3 regions of the Rossellomorea sp. DUT-2 genome follow, and region 3 is predicted to be linked to each of the others. Evidence: riboswitches for the same ligand, from Rfam matches in the RefSeq annotation. Region 3 holds a riboswitch; each other region holds the start of a gene.
The links. Region 3 has a riboswitch for cyclic di-GMP ahead of ACOSV2_RS20450 (methyl-accepting chemotaxis protein). Riboswitches for the same ligand answer to the same signal wherever they lie in the genome.
Positions count from the first base shown of each region.

Region 1 (4,268 bases), on a different contig from region 3:
GACAGCACAGGCTGTAATAGTAAAAAATCGTTTTCTCATGTCAGGTCCTCCAATGTTTTTTATTGCCTTTTACTAGCATTTAACAGTCTTTAATATGTACTCTCTACGTGCTCTTTATCCTGTTAAAAATAGGGTTTGCCTCTTTCTTAAAGAGGGATTTGTGATTTAGGCACGAATAGTATTGATAAGAAAAAAAGGGGGTAATTCATCCATGGAACGAAAGAGATTACGGGAAATGGGAGGCAGTATCGGTTCTTATTCAAGTGGGAAGTATAACAGCATAACCGATATTGAGGGAGTGAAGGTCGGACATAAAACCCTTCACTATGAGAATGAGGGTACCGTGGTACGAACGGGTGTAACAGCGATTTTACCTCATTCCGGCAATCTCTTCCGTGATAAGATATTCGCGGGTTGCCATGTGATCAATGGCTTTGGAAAAACAGTCGGGACGATTCAAATGGAGGAGCTGGGTGTCATTGAAAGTCCGATTCTCTTGACGAATACTCTTTCAGTAGGGGATGTGTTAAAAGGGACGGTTCAATATATGCTGGACGAGACACCTGAAATCGGAGACACAACGGGAACAGTAAATGTCGTTGTGGGAGAATGCAATGATGGCTTCCTCAATGATATCCGTGGCCTTCATGTGAAGCCCGAGGATGCACGGGAAGCCATTCTTCATGCACAGTCGGGGCCTGTCGATGAAGGGTGCGTTGGAGCGGGGACGGGAATGCTTTGTTTCGGGTATAAAGGTGGAATAGGGACGAGTTCCAGGGAGTATTTTTTTGGAGGTGAGAAGTATACGGTGGGTGCCCTCGTGTTAACAAATTTCGGTCAGAGGAAAGATCTAAGGGTTCCCATGCTTAACAACGGGGTGGATCAAAATGCACCTGATGGATCAATCATGATCATCCTTGCGACGGATGCACCTCTAAACGAAAGACAGCTTAAACGACTGGCGAAACGTGCTTCATTCGGCCTTTCAAGAACGGGCTCATATGCAGCTCATGGGAGTGGTGATGTTGTTCTGGCATTTTCCACTGCACACCGCATTCCACATCAGCCTTCCAGTGATAATACGATTCCGTACGGTTTCATTAAAGAAGACGGACCGATCATCTCTACTCTATTTGAAATGGCAGTGGATAGCGTAGAAGAAGCCATATGGAACTCTCTCTGTAAAGCGGAAACCACAACGGGGAGGGATGGACAGAAAGTGGAAGCGATACCTTTAGATTTACTTTATGGACTGATGAAATAAGAACTGTTCGTTTCCTCTTTAGGATTTTTTCTTTAATGTAAATGTATTTAACCATCAGATAAATGGGGTATACCATACATATACGTACGAACTTTTTGTTGAAGGAAGTGACAGTCATGAATGATACCCCTATGCCTCTTTCGTTTTTCCAACAGCCCACTTTGGAACTTGCAAAGTCTTTGTTGGGATGTGTGTTAGTGAAAGAGACGGAGGAGGGAACAGCTTCAGGTTATATTGTGGAGACGGAAGCGTACTTAGGGCCAGCGGATCGGGCGGCTCACAGCTATGGGAATAGACGGACGAAGCGGACGGAAGTCATGTTTCAGGAAGCCGGCAGGATCTATACATATGTTATGCATACTCACTGCCTGGTCAATGTAGTGAGCGGGGAAAAAGAAAAACCCGAAGCGATTCTCATTAGAGCGGTCGAACCCCTTGATGGCTTGGAGCTAATGGAAAGAAGAAGACCGGGTCATGCAAGAAAAAATTGGACAAGTGGTCCAGGAAAGCTGACAAAAGCGTTAGGCATTACCATGGAGGATTACGGGGGCAGCTTTTTGGAACATCCTCTCATCATTTCAAAAGGGTACCAGCCTGAAGACATCGTGGAAGGAAAACGAATTGGGATAGATAACTCCGGAGAAGCCAGGGATTATCCGTGGAGGTTCTGGGTAAAGGACAATCCTTATGTATCAAGATGATTATTTTTGAGAATTTTCTAATAATCCATTAAAAAATAACCCATAAGTACTAGGTTTGTGGTATATTTTTCTTATAAGATAAAAACATATACTGACAATTCGAATGGGAGCTTTGAACCTAAATGATAGATGGGCGCTTACATTTAGGGGAGCTAGTAGCGCAACCGACCACATACGAACGTAGGAATACGTTTTTGTGTGGTTTTTTTTATAAACTATAGAGAGTATAGGGGTCCTATGAATATCTTTACTATTTTTCAAAACGACTATATTTATCATGATTTTCAGCCCTTATATGAAATGGGCAAGCATCAATCCCTCTATGCATATGAGGGCCTGTTACGAAACAAGTATAACGAAAATCCCGAAAATGTTTTTCAGTCTGCGATGAAAGCCAACATCTTGTATAAGCTTGATACCTTATCCATTTCAAAAGCTCTTGAAAGCTTTACAGAGAAGGGGCTGAAGAATTGTAAGTTATTTCTTAATATTTATATCACAACGATTCTTCACCCAAGCTTTCATACCTATTTTTATGACCTGATGAGGAAACACCCGGACATCTTGGGGCGTCTCGTGCTGGAGATTAATGAGTCGAGTGCAGAGGAGCTGTGGCAGAACCCAATATTAAAAGAGTCTCTTAAAGAACTTAAGCAATATGGCGTTTGGTATGCGATTGATGACTTCGGGCAAGGGACCTCCTCGATCAAGAAATCCATTGAATATGAACCGGAAATCATTAAACTCGATCGTTATTTTGCTTTGAATCTGGCTCAAGATGAGAAGAAACAACGATTCCTTTCCTTTTTCAATCAATTCTACGGTAAGGATACGTTAATTGTGTTAGAAGGCATTGAAACCAAACAGGATATGCAAGTGGCAAAGGATATTGGGATTACAATCGGGCAAGGCTATTATCTGGGTAGGCCGAGTCGATTATTAGCTTAAACAGGAAGGGTGACTCTGAAATGTAGGAGTCACCTTTTTTCGTGGCCATCTGCCATGGGATTGTCCGAATTAAAATAAAATTGAAAATATTTTACATTTCCATTAAACTGAGGAAAAAGAGAAAAAAAGGGGATCAGGGTATGAGGCTTCTCACATTTCCGCTGAAATTTATGTTCTATTATATTCTCGGATTAATCGGTATTTTAGCCGTGAGTATTGCTCCTGAAGTATTTAAGGAGAAGGGTCTGTATAATTTTGTCGGGTTCATGGAAGAGTTTTTTAAGTTTGTTTTTGTATTTATGGACGGGGAAAATTGGAGCTATTCCTATAAAGGGATAACCGTCGATTTTCTGGACATGCTTTGGGGACCTTATCTGTATTCTTTACAGATTATCGGTGGAGCATTGGGCTTAGGCCTGGGAATAGCCTTCATCCTTACCATCTTCACAGTGTTCTTGCCCCGATGGGTTACGTCTTCTCTAAAGAAAGTATTAAATCTCTTTGAGACGGTGCCTGACTTAATGTTTGCGTTTATGCTTCAGCTTCTCATTGTCTATGTCATTAAATATTTTGGTGTGGAACTGATGAATTTCACGGAGTATGGGGAAGAAAAGATCTTTCTTGCACCAATCATCACATTATCGATCATTCCCATGATCTCTTTCTTTCGAATTCTTCTTTTTATTATGGAAGAAGAAATGCTTAAACCACATATTGAGTTTGCCCAAAGTAAAGGAATGTCGAAAGGCAGAATCCTCTTTGCTCACGTATTGAAAAATATTTCTCCCAGCCTGTTTTATCATGGAAAGCTGATCATATGGGGGATGCTTTCGAGCTTATTCATCATTGAAACGATTTTTAATATGAGGGGAATCACGTATTATATCCAGGACTTCAGACCAATGGTCATAGCCATCTCACTGATTATGATATACACGCCTTTTTTTGTCGTGTATCAAGGTGTATATCTATGGATTAATCGGGAGGGAAGCGTCGATCACACCAAATATAAAAAGGATAAAACGAAGTGGAAAGAATGGAAGATATGGAGCTGGCTTTCTACTATTAGACGGCTTTGGTGGCAGCATATGCATAATGGGAAGTTTGCCATAGGGTTTAGTGTCATCTTTCTCTTGATTGCTGTCAGTTTCCTTTATCCAATGATGAAAGAAGATCCGATTAAACAAATTCAGTTCATGAAGAACGATGAGGGACGAATCATCAGTGCACCTCCGCATAAGCCATTTGGGGAGATGATATTGGGGTCCGATTTCTTCGGGTATAGCATCCTCGATCAACTGATTGTCGGGGCAAAGTATACCCTCCTCTTTGCACTGGTTGTCGCGTCTCTAAGG
Region 1 is NZ_JBQPEO010000007.1:19,485-23,752, forward strand. It holds gene ACOSV2_RS20640 (CAP domain-containing protein) at 1-39, opposite strand, end outside; gene ACOSV2_RS20645 (DmpA family aminopeptidase) at 212-1,264, shown strand; gene ACOSV2_RS20650 (DNA-3-methyladenine glycosylase) at 1,381-1,965, shown strand; cyclic di-GMP riboswitch class II at 2,064-2,144, shown strand; gene ACOSV2_RS20655 (EAL domain-containing protein) at 2,203-2,913, shown strand; gene ACOSV2_RS20660 (ABC transporter permease subunit) at 3,054-4,268, shown strand, end outside.
Region 1: another riboswitch for cyclic di-GMP. It lies ahead of ACOSV2_RS20655 (EAL domain-containing protein); the one in region 3 lies ahead of ACOSV2_RS20450 (methyl-accepting chemotaxis protein).

Region 2 (4,268 bases), on a different contig from region 3:
GTATTTTCCTTCTTCCATTCTTTCCTCAATTGCCTGAATCGAATTCCAGGAGCATCTTTGATGTTGCACTGCCTTACGTAAATCTTCATTTTTAAATGTTTGAGTGATCACTTTTGTAACCTCCGTGCTTTTAGGGTTAATCTCCATTGTTTGAAAATCTGTATCATCGAGAATTGATATTCTTTAGATATTAGAGCGACAAGGTTGATCATACTGGCTGCAGCATCTAATACTTCAAACGCAACCTTTTTCATTTCCTCTCGCTCTGTATCGCTTTGAGATCTTACTGGTTTGTACCAACATGCTTTTTCGAGATGTTCTAGAGCTTCAAGTGATTCCTTTTTGACCAGAAGCATCATAGCTGTTGGATGATGTTCAATGAACTCTCCGTTTAGATAGGGTATAGATACATCCCCAGCTGATTCGTTCCATCTAACGAAATAGTATTCTTCATCGTCGATTGCTTCAGCTGTTAGAGCTCTTAAATCTCTAGGGAAACGCTGTCTCCCCGTTTCGTACTTTGCAATGCTTTCTCTTGAAATCGGAAGCTTTAACGATAGTTGGTGTTGTGTTATACCTTTGCGCCTTCTCGCACTAGCAAGCTCCTCCCCTTCCATGACTTTCATAAGGGTTGCTCCTTCCTTTACCTATATATGGATTTCAATGTTCGGGCTGAGTTCATAAAATGAAGTTAACTTGCTTTTTCAGATTTTTGTTTGCGTTCTTCAATGATTCTTGGAACTGATGTTTTTAAGAAGTAGCTTAGGATTTTTTTGATTGTTTCATCTGATGGTTGGTTCATTTAGATCACCTTCTTAACATTACACGAATTGTGACATTCATCTTCAAAAAAAATCGTCCATTCTAAATCAAGTACTTTCGAAATCTTTTTAGCATTCGGAACAGATGCATTTCTTTCTCCACTTTCAATCATTGCATACGTGGATCTAGCTATTTTTGCTTTGGCAGCAACGCTTTGTTGAGTCATTGATTTTTTCTTTCTAATATCTATTAACCATTGCCTTGTAATGTGCTCACCCCCCTTGATGTCACGTTATGTGTAATTTAAGTATATGTCACATATTGTGTAGTGTCAATATAATATTACACTTTTTGTGTATTTTATTTTTTGTCACGAAATGCGACGCTATAATTAACGTTATAAGACGAATATGGACGAAAAAATAGGTTGGAGGAGTTCCAATGTTAAAAAATAAACTAATTGAACTTCGAAAAGATAAGAAGCTACGCCAAGAAGATATCGCAAAAATATTGGGGATTGCCCGAACTACTTATGCTATGTATGAGCAAGGGAATCGTGAGCCTGATTTTGATACATTAAATAAAATCGCTGACTTTTTTGAGGTTACAGTTGATTACTTACTTGGACGTGATCAGAAAAATAAAACTAAAGAAGATACTCTTGAGGAAGTCAACAAACTCGTTAAGGAGTATGGCATAGAGCAATTTGGTTTCTTTGATATTGAAAAGTGGAAGGATCTTTCTTCTGAGGATATTGAGGAGATTAAGAAGCATTTTGAGTATGTTGTGTTCCAGGCAAAACAAAGAAATAAAGAGGACTAAAATAGCCACACAAAAATGCTCAGAGAAGATTCTCCGAGCTTTTTTCAGTAGAATTCAATTAAATCCCCCTTTCGTATTATAAGGTCAGCCAGATATTTCTGGTTGACCATTTTTTATATCATATGATTACGGTAGCCGGGGTAGAACGGAAGCCCCCGTGAAGTGCGACATAAACTGAAAATGTTGTCGAACTTTTTGTTTTATATTTTATTTATTACGGTAAACGGTAGTGGTACTATTATTTTACATTTTTCTATATTTTTGAAAACAGGAAGCTTTTCGAAAGATTGGGACGCAAAGCTACAGGTCTAAGGTTATAAACAGCAATGACGGCTGAGTTACCTAGAATAGTACATATTTTAGGAGGGTAAAATGTTGACTACTGAAAATACTTGTGAAAATAAACTAGACAAAGAATGGATTGAACTCATTATTGAGGCTCGTAACCTAGGAATTTCTATCGATGAAATTAGAGAATTTCTAAATAGATCATCTCGTACTCTATGAGGTCTAGATGTTTTATATTTGCTTCGCTCTATGGATCACATACTCAATAAAAATTTAATTTTGTCGGTGAGGTTGCTACAATTCTAGAGGAAATTAAGAAGCATTTTGAGTATGTTGTGTTCCAGGCAAAACAAAGGAATAAAGAGGACTAAAATAATTGCACCAAAAGAAGCTCAGAGATATTTCTCTGAGCTAAGGAATATTTTCTATTAGTAGAATAAAGAATAATTCACACATTTTAATGGTCCAGAATGGAGTCCATTATAAAAAGAATATCGTCAAATATCCTTTTATTATAAATATTTTATTAGCTTCGTTTAATAATCGTACAATTTAAATTCATTTTCTATTAAAAAACTCATCAATTTCCTTTTTAAATGAATCGAATTTATCATTGTACTCCTTCATCGATAACCCTACTGGCATATAAATAGTGAAATACCTATCGTACCCATCTTGCCAAGCTGTTCCAGTACTTTCTCCAACTTGAACCCATGTTAAGTTGTTGTGTTCAACATATTTACTGCCAGTTTCAAAACAAGGCATCTTAATTGCCAATTTTTGCTCATACATAAAAGGGAAACCTGAAGAATTGCCAACAATCTTTCCTTTAAATTTATATTTTATATATACCCCTTTTATGATCGTCTCAGCAAGCTTGTTGGGGATACGTGACCAATTTACAGTCTTATGTGAAGAACCCTCTTGCAATTCCCTTAGACTTTCAATAGTTTTACGAGTAGTTAATGCAATTTCACCTTTATTTTTATTATATTTTTTATAAAAATTTAATACTATTACCGCTGCCATTAAATAATCATTACCTAATGAATTTAATTGTCTATTAAATAATTTCGCATGTAGCTCAGTCAATTCCTGATGGACTACTCTAATAGCATTATCTACATCTAACTCTTTTTCTGTCATACTTTCTAGTTCTTTTTTAAATGATCGTTGCATACCATTATGTTCAGTAATAAAATGTTCTTTGCTTAATATAATTTTCGTTCCTTTAAATGATCTACTAATACTTGATACAGGCTCACCAGCATGTTGGGCATAATTCCTTAAATTGTAAATAAACCTATACTCAAAACACCTATCATATATTTCAGATAAAGCTAAATCAAAGAATTCCCCATAGCTTTTTTCCTTATTTCTACTTAAAAAAGTTCTCCAGCGATCAATAAAACCTTTATAAGCACTCAAATAATTATTTAACTGTCTTATAATTTTATTTGTAGACCCTTTTTCGTCTTCTACACACTTTATGTATTCATTAAATTCCTCGGTGATTGGTTGCATAAAATTTATTTCTTTCCACAGAGAATTAAGTTTTTCGCATGCAACATTAATTTCGTTTCCTTCAATTTTTTCTATTTCTTTTAATATAGTAACTGTACCTTCATTTATTTCCAAAACCCACATCTGATTCATTTCATCCTCCTTATATAAAATTTATTATAATTAATAGGTTGTATAAAGTTCTTATTGGAAATTTAGATAGTCTAGGTTATTTTAGCAAAAACACTACTAATCTACTTTTAACCTGTAAAAAATATAGGTCAAATCATATAAGATAAAAGACTACTTGATTTCAGTAGACCTTTTATAAACCTGAATGTAGTTCACTTATATATTATTGTTTTAGTTCCTTTAAATTCAGTGTCATTCGCACCTGGGAAGGCTGCTTTCCATAATTCAAATACATTATGATTAGATGCCTTACCATTTTTATATAATTTAACGATATGAAATCCATATTCGTCCCCACACCTTTTAAGTGTTCTTTTAGATCGGTGTGAATACACCTTTCCGGATTCGGAGATATCATATAGTCCTTCATAACCTATAATCGGTTTATACAATTCCTTTCTCATAATTCTCCTCCAGTATCTTAGTTTAGAAAAGCCCCTATTCTCCACTGATTCCATTGATTTTTCTTCTTGCTTCTCCCCGGAACAACACAGTAGTCATTAATAATTGTTTCTTGTCCAATAAACTCTATCGGCAACTCATTATAGTTACTTAAGACAAATGAGGCGATAAACCTACGTGCTTCTTGAATGCCATTTACTAATTGGTTCAACTGGATTGATTTTCCGTTATAAACTTTATCTACAGAATAATTCATTGATAATTTACTTCCGGTAATAATGAAATGTAACTCGTTTTCC
Region 2 is NZ_JBQPEO010000002.1:574,616-578,883, forward strand. It holds gene ACOSV2_RS08690 (hypothetical protein) at 1-111, opposite strand, end outside; gene ACOSV2_RS08695 (helix-turn-helix domain-containing protein) at 108-626, opposite strand; gene ACOSV2_RS08700 (helix-turn-helix transcriptional regulator) at 803-1,048, opposite strand; gene ACOSV2_RS08705 (helix-turn-helix domain-containing protein) at 1,204-1,584, shown strand; cyclic di-GMP riboswitch class I at 1,844-1,930, shown strand; gene ACOSV2_RS08710 (anti-repressor SinI family protein) at 1,957-2,091, shown strand; gene ACOSV2_RS08715 (hypothetical protein) at 2,431-3,528, opposite strand; gene ACOSV2_RS08720 (NUMOD4 domain-containing protein) at 3,720-3,971, opposite strand; gene ACOSV2_RS08725 (hypothetical protein) at 3,989-4,268, opposite strand, start outside.
Region 2: another riboswitch for cyclic di-GMP. It lies ahead of ACOSV2_RS08710 (anti-repressor SinI family protein); the one in region 3 lies ahead of ACOSV2_RS20450 (methyl-accepting chemotaxis protein).

Region 3 (4,268 bases):
AATGATGCCTTCTCGAAACCCGTCAATTAATAAGACAGTGCTTCCTTGTACGATGGCATCGGTCAATTCTTGATACTGAGTTGTCGTTTTCACATCTGCCGATTCAACTATTCTTTCAATGATTTGATCGATGAGTGATTCATTAAAACCTTCAGTCTCGAATGGTTCTAATAAGCTTGACCACAAAATCCTGAATAACATCTGCATCGATAATTCCGTCCAAATAGACAATATTCATTTCAAGGGAACCTTCGCAGCCAGAAGGCTATATATTTCTTACGATAAGGTCAGAAGTATCGTGAAAGGTATTCTTTATATTTTCTATATTTTCTTTTAGGCACATTCACATTGCTATTTTTAGCATCCTTTATCCTCCATAAAAGTTAAAGAATAAAATGAGAATAGGGTAACAATCTCTATAAGAAAGAGAAGCACATAGTTAGATAAACTCTGTGCTTTTTTGCATGCTATTTAAAGTATTCTTTTCGTTATGAATAATCCCATTGAGAAAGACATTCACCTTTTGAAAAAAGAAATAAAATAAGGAAAATGATTAGTTCAATAAATAAAAAATATCCCAACCTCATGCTATACACGAAGTAAACCTTAACGTGAAGGATGATTCGGATGATATGAAAGATAAGGATACAAAAGAGCAATACAATGACGATATTCACAAGTCTATCTCTGTTTCGATACATAGACAGAGTGGGGACGGTTCCGTCTTAACCTTTCCCTTACGACCGTCCCCGGTTTGCATGAGTTGCATTTAAAGAGCCTATTTAACCATAGTGGTTCGGAACACGCTCTTTATATTCTCCTAATATGTAACACAGAACCCATTACCTACACTTACTCTTTATTTGTAGTAAGTTTTTCTAACTTGTTAATGGTTTGATCAATTTCATTTTTAGATTCTGTAACAATTCTTTGTAAGTCTTCTGAAATTTGATTAACTTTTATTAGTTCATTTGTAATATTTTCAATGTTAGCATTAACCTCTTTAATGGCATTATTAGCATTCACAGAGAGCTTCCTCACTTCCTGGGCTACTACATTGAACCCTCTCCCGTGTTCACCCGCTCTGGCTGCTTCAATCGCCGCATTTAAAGAAAGCAAGTTTGTTTGAGAAGAAATATTTTTTATCGATTTCGACGTTTCATCAATTAATTTAATTTGTTCTTTTAAAGACTCTAATGCTTCAACTTTTTCATTAGAATTGTCCATAACTGAGTTAACTAGATTATTCGGCATGCTCTTTAATTGGGAAATGATCTCTATCGTTGTATTTTCCCTTTTTGTAATGTCTGTGGCAATTTTCAGGACTGCATGGACAGAACCCTTTTCATCTAAAATAGGAATATATGTTGCTTCCAGCCAAAGTTTGTTTCCCTGTTTATCAACTCTTTCAATTTTTTCTTGAGATTTTTTCCCTTTCCGGAGGTTGTCCCACAACACTGTATATTCTTTGCTTTGGCTATATTCCATCGTGCAGAACTGTTTGTGATCCATCCCTTGCATTTCCTGTACCCGGTAATTCATTGCATCGGCGAAGTTATTATTTACCCAAATTACCTTCCTGTCTAAGGAGAACTCTATCATAGCCAAATTTGTTTCAAGAGCTAATAGAACATCCTTTATATCTAAAACTTGGGTGCTTGCCTTACTAGTTAATTGGTTCATATACGTATCCCCTTCTTTTGAACATTTGCTTATGTACTCCATTATTCATTCATCTTTAGGTTTCTGGGCATAGAAAGTAACGTTCTATAATAAAAAAAGCTAATCAAACAGTAAAGTTCAATTAGCCGGTTGCGCTAGTTGCTCCCCGATTATCCAAGCGCCCACATACAGATAACCATTCATCGCATCTAAATTAATATATTTAATATATCGACACATTCAAAAAAATATTTAGACTACAAATAGGTGAAGAAATAGATATTGGTAATTATGGATACAGTGGGGACGGTTCCGTCTATACTAGATTCCCGAAAAGTAGAGTAAGAACCGTCCCGGTTTGCACAGACACTCTAAGATGTCATTCCAAACGTGCCTCTTTTCCGGACAGTCTTGAATCCTATACGTTCATAAAGCTTTATGGCTCCGGGATTGTTTTGATTCACGTGGAGGACGACGGATTTCATACCATCTTGTCGGAGGTCTTCTAAGCATTTACAAGTCAATACAGCAGCGATCCCTTTTCCCCGCCACTCCTTAATCACACCCACTTGAATGATATACCCGATTGTATCAGTCTCATGATCGGTTGCAATGAAACCTACCGCCTGGTCATTGACAGTTACGATATAGGACCGTTCCGGTAGAAAATCAGAACCGGACGATATCCACTCCACCCACTTCTCCCCGGGCCACCCTGGAAAACCGGGACGGTCCTTGAATGAAGCCTCGTAAACTTCATAAAATCGCTCTTTCAATGACGCTGACCAACTTTTGAAAATAAATGGAAATGGTGTTTCGATTTTAGGGATGTCCGTTAAGGAGTGTTCCATCACATATTCTTGGAATACCAACTCATAGCCCTTTTGTTGGTATTCCTGAATGATATCATCTGTTATGTTTTCACATTTAATGTTCGTCACGTTGTTCATCTATTTCTGTCTCCGTTCCATTCAATTTAGAGATTTACATACCTTGATAATCTGAAGATACCACGCCCTTTGCATCTGGTCTACGCTTTTAGGTAATCTGCTGATTGATCTATTTGGAGACTGTGATCAATGGTTGGTCTTTAACATTCTATTTGACAAAAAACAAACAATTTTATATTATGTTTATAAAATAACAAACATATTTAAATTTCGTTTATATAAAAATTGCGCAAAAGATAAAAGAATAGGATGTGTTAAGGAATGGAGCTTTCCAACTTGTTTTGGAGTGCCTCTTTGGAAGAAATGAAAAGAGGTTTTATCGAAGAAGAAGATTCCTTTATTTGTCTTATGTGCGGAGAGATCCTTGAAAAAGGCATGGTCTATCCTTACGAAGATAAATTTTACCTCGCTGAAAAATATATGGGTGTTCACATTGAACGTACGCACCTGTCCGTATTCGATTATTTAATTGGAATGGATAAAAAGCTCACGGGTCTGACCGATCACCAAAAACGTTTATTGACCCTCTTTTATCAAGGGAAAAATGATAAAGAAATCAAAGAAGAACTGGATATCGGAAGTGCGTCCACTATCCGGCATCACCGGTTTGCTTTAAAAGAGAAGGAGCGTCAAGCCAAGACCTTCCTGACCATGATGGAATTGCTGAAAGAAAAAGACGAAAATGCCCCGACGTTTGTACCTGTTCATAAAACAGCCACCATGGTGGACGAACGGTACAATATTACACAGACCGAACAGGAGCAAATCGTAAGTAAGTACTTCTCTGACGGGGCATTGACGAAATTCCCCCCAAAGGAAAAGCAAAGGCTGGTCATTCTTCGTGAGATTTCGAAACAGTTGAAGAAAGACGATATGTACGATGAAAAAGAATTAAATCATGTATTAAAAGACATTTATGACGATTATGTGCTTATCAGAAGATATCTCATTGAATATGGGTTTATAGACCGTAAATCCGACGGGAGCAAGTACTGGTTAAAGAAGTAAAGAACTAACAGGAGGTCTAATCATGGATCGTAAAAGAGAGTTAAAACAACAGTATAAAGAAACACCGGTTGAAGCAGGTGTCTTTCAAATCTTAAATCAGCAAAACAATAAAATCTATATCGGAAGCACGAAAAACTTGAAGACCCTGAACGGGATCAAGTTCATGCTTGAAAACAATGGATTCACCACCAGCAAAGGGTTACAAACCGAATGGATCCAGTACGGGAAAGACGCATTTACATTCGAGCTATTGGAAAAACTGAAAAAGAATGATGATCCATTTGTGACTGAAAAAGAAGCTCTGGATGAGTTGGAAGAAAAGTGGTTGGAGAAACTGCAGCCGTATGGAGAACGGGGGTATAATCAGAAGTAGGTACGATGATCACACAAAAACGCTCAGGATGATCTCTGAGCGTTTTTGTTCATGTCTTTTGTTGGTTTATTTTTATTGAACATTCAAATTATACTTAATCATTAACTCCTCCTTAGGACCATTAAAACTTTTCCACTCACCGTCCTCGAATATTTCTAACACTTCCCCTTTACCTGATATAAACTCAATGGTCTTATCGTCATCTTTGTAGGTGGTAATTGGCAGCTTAACTTTTAAAGATGTGATGTGATCATTGTGCGATAAGAATCTTTCGT
Region 3 is NZ_JBQPEO010000006.1:177,846-182,113, reverse strand. It holds gene ACOSV2_RS20455 (spore germination protein) at 1-207, opposite strand, end outside; gene ACOSV2_RS20450 (methyl-accepting chemotaxis protein) at 853-1,683, opposite strand; cyclic di-GMP riboswitch class II at 1,798-1,882, opposite strand; gene ACOSV2_RS20445 (GNAT family N-acetyltransferase) at 2,034-2,612, opposite strand; gene ACOSV2_RS20440 (DUF2087 domain-containing protein) at 2,874-3,620, shown strand; gene ACOSV2_RS20435 (GIY-YIG nuclease family protein) at 3,643-3,993, shown strand; gene ACOSV2_RS20430 (hypothetical protein) at 4,066-4,268, opposite strand, start outside.